DNA from 2 places in the Endozoicomonas sp. 2B-B genome. Region 2 is predicted to be linked to the other one. Evidence: predicted binding sites of a transcription regulator. Region 2 holds the regulator's gene; the other holds the start of a gene.

Region 1 (3,615 bases), 920 kb from region 2:
TGACTTCTCACTCAATTGTCTGGCCAGCTCTTCATTGCTTGTGGTGTTGCTATTGGCCAGAGCCTGTGAGGATGAGACAAAGACAAAAAGAAGACAGAGGCATACTAAAGGCAATACTTGCCAGAGTCTCCAGGTCATAAAATTTCCAGTGAATAACTATGTGTTGGCCTGTCTTGTATTGGACAGGCGTTTGGTGATGGCATGAAAAAACTAACTTCTCATGCCATGTGATACCAATCGAACTTTCTAACTCCCTATTGCGCTGAAGATTTGGGCTTTAATCCTGCGTTGGCGATCGTCGCCTTGTCTTAAGGCTCAAATCTCCATGCTCATTACGGGAGTTAGAGAGCACGATTGCTATGACTTCAACAAAAGACGACTAATCAGTAGTTCTGACCAGAGCAGACACCTGATTCCAGGTTGTAGTTGCCACACTTGATCGGGGCTGACCAGTCAGCAACAATTTTCGAGCTTTCGGGCAGATATTGAGTCCAGGCATCACCAATGACGCCCCCTTTGGTTTCCCAGACAATTTCAAACTGGCCATCGTCCTGAATTTCGCCAATCAATACCGGTTTGGTCAGGTGATGGTTGGTGTTCATCACAGCAATACCACCCGTCAGGTTGGGAACAGTGATGCCATACATGGCCGAACGGACGGCATCAACGCTGGTGGTTCTTGCTTTTTCAACGGCTTTTGTCCACATGTTGAAGCCAATATAAGTGGCTTCCATTGGATCATTGGCAACACGCTCTTCATTCTTGGTAAAGGTCTGCCAGGTTTCGATGAACTCATCGTTGATATCACTCTCGGCACTCATAAAGTAGTTCCAGGCTGCCAGGTGGCCTACCAGAGGTGCAGTATCTATACCTGACAGCTCTTCTTCACCAACAGAGAAGGCAATCACCGGAATCTGTTCAGCAGCAATGCCCTGATTAGCCAGTTCTTTATAGAAAGGTACGTTGGCGTCGCCATTAATGGTGGAAATAACCGCCGTTTTTTTACCAGCTTTACCAAACTTCTTGATATCAGAAACAATGGTCTGCCAGTCAGAGTGACCAAAAGGCGTGTAATTGATCATGATGTCCGACTCTTTGATACCCTTGCTCTTCAGGTAGGATTCCAGAATCTTGTTGGTGGTTCTCGGGTAGACGTAATCAGTACCGGCCAGAACAAAACGTTTGACGCTGCCGCCCTCTGAACTCATTAGATAATCAACCGCAGGAATAGCCTGCTGGTTAGGCGCTGCGCCGGTGTAGAAAACGTTTTTGGATGACTCTTGTCCCTCATACTGAACCGGGTAGAACATCAGGCCGTTTAACTCTTCAACCACTGGCAGAACTGATTTTCTGGATACGGAAGTCCAACCGCCAAAAATGACATCGACTTTTTCTTTTGCCAGCAGCTCACGCGCTTTTTCTGCAAACAGAGGCCAGTCAGAGGCAGGATCAACAACAACCGCTTCGAGTTTCTTACCCAGTAGTCCACCTTTCTTATTCTGCTCGTCCACCATCATTAAAACAGTGTCTTTTAATGTGGTTTCACTGATCGCCATGGTGCCTGACAGAGAATGTAAAACACCTACCTTGATGGTCTCTGCAGCCTGGGATATGACCGAAAAAGAGAGGGCGGCGGTTGCTGCAGAAGCTACAACCAGGCCCTTCGAGAGTTTTTTGAGGGAGCTCTTCATAGTTTTTATTAATCCTGTTTTTTATCCTTATGTGCGACAGTGTGACAGCAATGTGCATGCCAATATATTATGTAACTGTCGTTCATTAGGAAAAGCTCTCACTTCTAACAGTTGAGTTAGAGTTAATTTCTTAATATCGTCTTGACAGTAGATGCCTTATTTCAGAACATCCTCGATCACCAATATGGTGCCTATGTATTTTTTTGGTGCTATTTAAGCTGACTTTATGGTCAAGAATGTCAGCAGTCGTATAAAAATAAAATGGAACATCTTTTGCAGGCCAGAGATGACCTTTAACAGTAAGGGCAGAAGTATGGGGCTGGCATTCAATCGACACTCTATCCCGCGATCCAACCCGGATACTGATTCCGATCAGGGTGACGTTGCGTCCGGAGACAGCGGCTGGCGTGCCGGAATTGCTGTGGAGCTGAAATACATGGACGGCCATACCCGCATGGGCCGCACGCGCCATTATGGTCCCCTGCGGATTCAACGTCCGTTCTGGCCAGAAGGTAAAGACCTGGCGCATCTCTATATTCTTCACCCGCCAGGAGGGTTGGTGGCCGGTGATGAGCTGATTCAGAGTTTTGAAGCCCACTCTGGTGCATCCGGACTGGTGACTACTCCTGCTGCAGGGAAAGTCTACTTTAATGGTAATGGCCGTCTTCAGAAACAGCTGACGTCCATGGTCGTTCAAGACAATGCCTGTCTTGAATGGTTGCCTCAGGAAACTATTATTTTCAATGGTGCAGAAGCGGAACTGAATACATCCATTGAGTTGAACGGCAATGGCTGCTACGCAGGCTGGGATATCGTTTGTCTTGGTCGTAAAGCCAGTGGCGAAGCCTTTGAGCAGGGCAGGGTGATCCAGAATCTTCACCTCACTCGTAACGATCAGCCACTTTATCGAGAAAGGCTGGAGCTGGCAGCGGGCTCACCTCTTGCTCAGTCCGTTCTTGGTCTTAATGGCCAGCATGTATTCGGTACACTGCTCATGACCTTTGAACAAGACCCCGGTTGTGATCATCTGCATGAAAGGCTGGAAGCCTGCGGAGGCTCTAAATGTACAGCCATTACCTGGCGAAACGGGGTTTTTATTGCTCGCTATCTGGGCAGCTCACCTGAACAGGCCAGAACACTGTTTACCTGGCTTTGGAATGAGCTTCGTGGCCAATTGAATGGCCGGAAAGGTTGCAAGCCCAGAATCTGGAATACCTGATTGTTGATGCCTATAACCTACCAATAGCGCATTAAAAGACCACAAGGATAAATTGGAGGGCTCTCATGGAGCTGACCCCCAGAGAAAAAGACAAATTGCTGTTATACACAGCGGCACTGGTTGCTGAACGTCGCCTTGGCAGGGGAGTAAAGCTGAATTACCCGGAGTCCATTGCGCTGATTTCGATGCACATAATGGAGGGCGCCAGAGACGGCAAGACAGTTGCTCAGCTGATGAATGAAGGGCGTGAAATCCTGACTCGTGACCATGTCATGGAAGGCATTCCCGAGATGATTCATGAAGTTCAGGTAGAAGCCACCTTTCCGGACGGCACCAAACTGGTGACGGTTCACAATCCCATTGCGTAGAGCAGGAGGTTTTATGATTCCAGGAGAGGTCATTGCCTGCGAAGAGGCAATCGAGATTAATAAAGGGCGGGAGACCTGCGTTGTCTCCGTGGCCAATACTGGCGACAGGCCAGTACAGGTTGGTTCTCATTATCATTTCTATGAAGTGAACCCGGCACTGGCTTTTGATCGGGAATCCACTCTCGGTTTCCGGTTGAATATCCCGGCAGGAACCGCTGTCCGTTTTGAGCCTGGTCAGGATCGACAGGTTGAATTGGTGCGTTTTGCCGGAGAAGGCAAAATCTATGGTTTCCGTGGTGATGTCATGGGTGAGCTTGAGCAGGGAGATAAATAATGG
Region 2 (3,615 bases):
TCTATGGGTTCAGACAGTTTGATCAGAAGTCCGGTAGGATGCTGACAAGCACTGGAGCGACAGTGAGGCAGGGCTATGCCTTTGCCCAAACCGGTGGTACCGAGTCGCTCTCTGTTAATCAGCTTGTTAAACAGATCCTTGGTTTTGATAGCGGGAACATGCTCACTGATGATTTCCGCAACAATTTCCAGGATTTTCTTTTTGCTGGCCCCCTGCACATCGCAGAGGGTGCGCCCGGGGGTTAGAATGTTTTCAATAATCATACAACGATCGATGCTTACAGGCGGCCGTTGGCACCCTGTAGCCGGTCAAGCGTTTTCTCTTTGTGTTTTACCAGTTGTCGATCCAGTTTGTCCGACATGTCATCAATGGCAGCGTACATATCTTCAGCCTCAGCGGTTGCATTAATATCCGCCCTACGAACATGTAGAGTCGCTTCCACTTTGTGCTTCAGTTTCTCAACACTCAGAGTGACCTGAACGTTTGTAATCTGATCAAAGTGGGCGGCAAGGCGGTCGAGTTTCTTGGTGACATAATCTTTCAGAGCCTCAGTCACCTCTACATGATGTCCACTGATGTTGACTTGCATGTAACGCTCTCCTGCTGATCCCGATTCTCGACATTGGACTGCCCCCGGGATTGTACGGGCAACCCTGATTGAAAGTCTATCACTGTCAATGACAGTTAGCGCTGTTCTGAGACAAAAAATCTATGGGGCGATTTGTGGTATAAGGGCTTGTTACCTCAATCGCTGAAGGCTCAGATAAGCTGCTTGCGTTCATTCGATGGCGGTATATTCATTGATTCACGATATTTGGCGATGGTTCTCCTGGCCACTTTGATCCCCTGGTCCCCCAGCAAGCCGGCGATTTTGTTATCACTCAGTGGTTTTTTAGGGTTTTCATCGGATACCAGTTTTTTAATCAAGGCTCTGATGGCTGTTGATGAGCACTCTCCACCAGTGGCTGTGCTGACATGGCTGGAGAAAAAGTATTTCAGCTCAAACACGCCTCTTGGAGTGTGCATGTATTTCTGTGTAGTGACCCTGGAAATAGTGGACTCGTGCATATCCACTGCCTGAGCAATGTCTGCCAACACCAGGGGCTTCATGGCCTGCTCACCCTGCTCCAGAAAATCTTTCTGAAATTCAACAATCTTGCCGGCTACTTTCAGTAAGGTTTCGTTACGACTTTGCAGGTTTTTCAGAAACCAGCGGGCTTCCTGCAGCTGGTTCTTCATAAAGACATTGTCACGACTGTTGTTGGCACGTTGCACCATTGAGGCGTAATTGTTGTTGATGCGAAGTCTGGGCAGGGATTCTGAGTTCAGTTCAACCGCCCAGCGGTCCCTGACTTTGGTGACCGAAATATCGGGGGTGACGTATTCCGTGTCCGCCTGGCCGATTTCTGATCCGGGCCTCGGGTTGAGGCTTTGAACAAGGTTAAGGGCTTCCCTCAGTTGATGTTCTTTGAGACGGGTACGCCGCATGATTTGGGCATAGTCACGACTACCCAGAGCCTGTAGATGATTCTGGATCAGCAGACGTGCTTCTTTCAGGAAGTGGGTTTCTTGTGGCAGTTGATTGAGTTGAACTTCGAGACATTCTTTCAGGTTGGCGCTGGCACAACCCACCGGATCAAAGTGAAGAATCCGTCGTTGCATGACCTGAAGTTCTTCAAACGCCAGTTCCTCTAACTGTTCCTGTAGCGAGAGATAAATTTCTTCCAGGGAGTGAGTGAGGTACCCGTCATTATTGATGGCTTCGATCACAGCCAGGCCCATCAGCCTGTCTCTGTCAGTCATGGGAGTCAGGTTTAACTGCCATTCCAGATAGTCCTGGAGGGACTCATTGGCCCGGGAGCGGGCAAAAGGATCATGTTCTTCATCGGTTGCAGCGGGCAGGCTGGAATAGACATCATCCCATCCGGAGTCAACGGGCAGGTCATTGGGTATGCTGTCAGCCCACTGGGGTTCTTCTGGTTCCGGGGGCTGTTCTGCTTTTTCATTGAAGTCAACAGGCTGTTCCCCTTCATCACCAGATGCAGGTGGTTCCTCAACGGACTCTTCAGACTCCAGCATCGGATTGGATTCAAGAACTTCCTGGATTTCCTGCTGAAGGTCCAGAGTGGAAAGTTGCAGAAGCCTTATGGCCTGCTGCAGCTGAGGTGTCATGGTCAGCTGCTGGCCCATTTTTAGCTGTAAGGATGGCTTCATAGGCAACTGTATACCTTTACTTCGGTGTCTGCACTGAGGGTGCCAGATTTGATGCCATCAGCGCCTGACAGTTATATCTCAGTGTCTGCTCATTATTTTGATTGGGCTACTCTCCATGTCACTGGGATTATAATCACATCTGAAGCTTCGGGAAAGTGATTCATCAAGTCAGCCATGCAACATTCAGAACAAGAGTATGAAAATAAATCAGCTCAACATCTTTGCCCGCTTCTTTCGCGAGACCAGTCAAGAGATGATCAGAGACTGAACTGATGCCCGAGATAAACGTCACGAACCTTTTGATTAGCCAGGACAGTCTGACTATCACCCTCGGCAATAATAGTGCCTTCGCTGACAATGTAGGCCTTCTCGCAGATATCCAGTGTCTCCCGGACATTGTGGTCGGTAATCAGGACTCCGATGTCCCGGGCTTTCAGGTGCGTGATAATGGCCTTGATGTCACCAACAGAAATGGGGTCAACACCGGCAAAGGGTTCATCGAGCAGAATAAATTTTGGGTCAGTGCAAAGAGCTCGGGCAATTTCTACCCTGCGCTTTTCACCACCGGAAAGGCTCATACCCGGATTGTCCCTGATATGATTGATATTAAACTCTTCCAGCAATGACTCCATTTTTGCGATGCGATCTTTCCGGGAAAGGTCGGAACGGGTTTCCAATATCGAGAGCAGGTTATCGGTGACCGTCAATTTCCTGAAAATAGAAACTTCCTGTGGCAGATAACCTACGCCAGCTCTGGCCCGGCCATGCATAGGTTCGTGAGTTAAACTCTGGCCACTAAGGTCAACCTGTCCACCGTCTGCTTTTACGAGACCTACAATCATGTAGAAGCAGGTAGTTTTACCTGCCCCGTTGGGGCCAAGAAGTCCGACAATTTGACCACTGTCGACAGCCAGAGATACATCTTTGACGACCTGTCTGCCTTTGTAGCTTTTACTGAGATGTTCTGCCTTAAGCGTTGCCATCCGGAGTTTGTCTTCCTGTTTAAAAGTTAGCTGTCGTTTTTCTGGCAGCCCTTTCAAGCCTGTTCAGTCGTTGAGCAGTGAGTGTAATGGGATATTAGTACTACTGCTTGCTCTCAGGTTTGGGTTGGTAAATCATTTTGACCCGACCATCCGGGTTGCTTTTGTTCTCGCTGCCCTTGGCATTCACGGTCTGTTTGGTCAGGTCATAATCAATACGTTCACCTGTGAAGGTATCACCCTTCTGGGTCAACTGCGCCTGTTTGATCAGTTGGATCTTATCGCCAGCCACCTGATAATCGATAGTATGACCCCAGGCTTTCAGAATGCCTTGATCATCAGGTTGCTGTTCTTCGTAGTAAGCTCTTTCCTTGTCGCCTTCTGCCACAATTTTTTTAACTTCCTGCTGGACGGAATAGAT

The links. Region 2 encodes sigma-54, which starts transcription at its own class of promoters, with help from an activator protein. Its sites were predicted from a motif close to TGGCACNNNNNTTGCTNT; they were not measured.
Region 1: urtA (urea ABC transporter substrate-binding protein) is a predicted target of sigma-54. The motif match lies at 1,736-1,753, and genes of this name have one in related genera.

Annotation. Positions count from the first base shown of each region.
Region 1 covers NZ_JBLZMU010000001.1:6,605,622-6,609,236, reverse strand. The annotation lists gene urtB (urea ABC transporter permease subunit UrtB) at 1-138, opposite strand, end outside; gene urtA (urea ABC transporter substrate-binding protein) at 384-1,691, opposite strand; gene ACOMHB_RS23580 (urease accessory protein UreD) at 1,978-2,910, shown strand; gene ACOMHB_RS23575 (urease subunit gamma) at 2,976-3,278, shown strand; gene ACOMHB_RS23570 (urease subunit beta) at 3,292-3,612, shown strand; gene ureC (urease subunit alpha) at 3,612-3,615, shown strand, end outside.
Region 2 covers NZ_JBLZMU010000001.1:5,681,980-5,685,594, reverse strand. The annotation lists gene ACOMHB_RS21070 (PTS sugar transporter subunit IIA) at 1-263, opposite strand, end outside; gene hpf (ribosome hibernation-promoting factor, HPF/YfiA family) at 278-589, opposite strand; gene ACOMHB_RS21060 (RNA polymerase factor sigma-54) at 760-2,214, opposite strand; gene lptB (LPS export ABC transporter ATP-binding protein) at 2,472-3,197, opposite strand; gene lptA (lipopolysaccharide transport periplasmic protein LptA) at 3,298-3,615, opposite strand, start outside.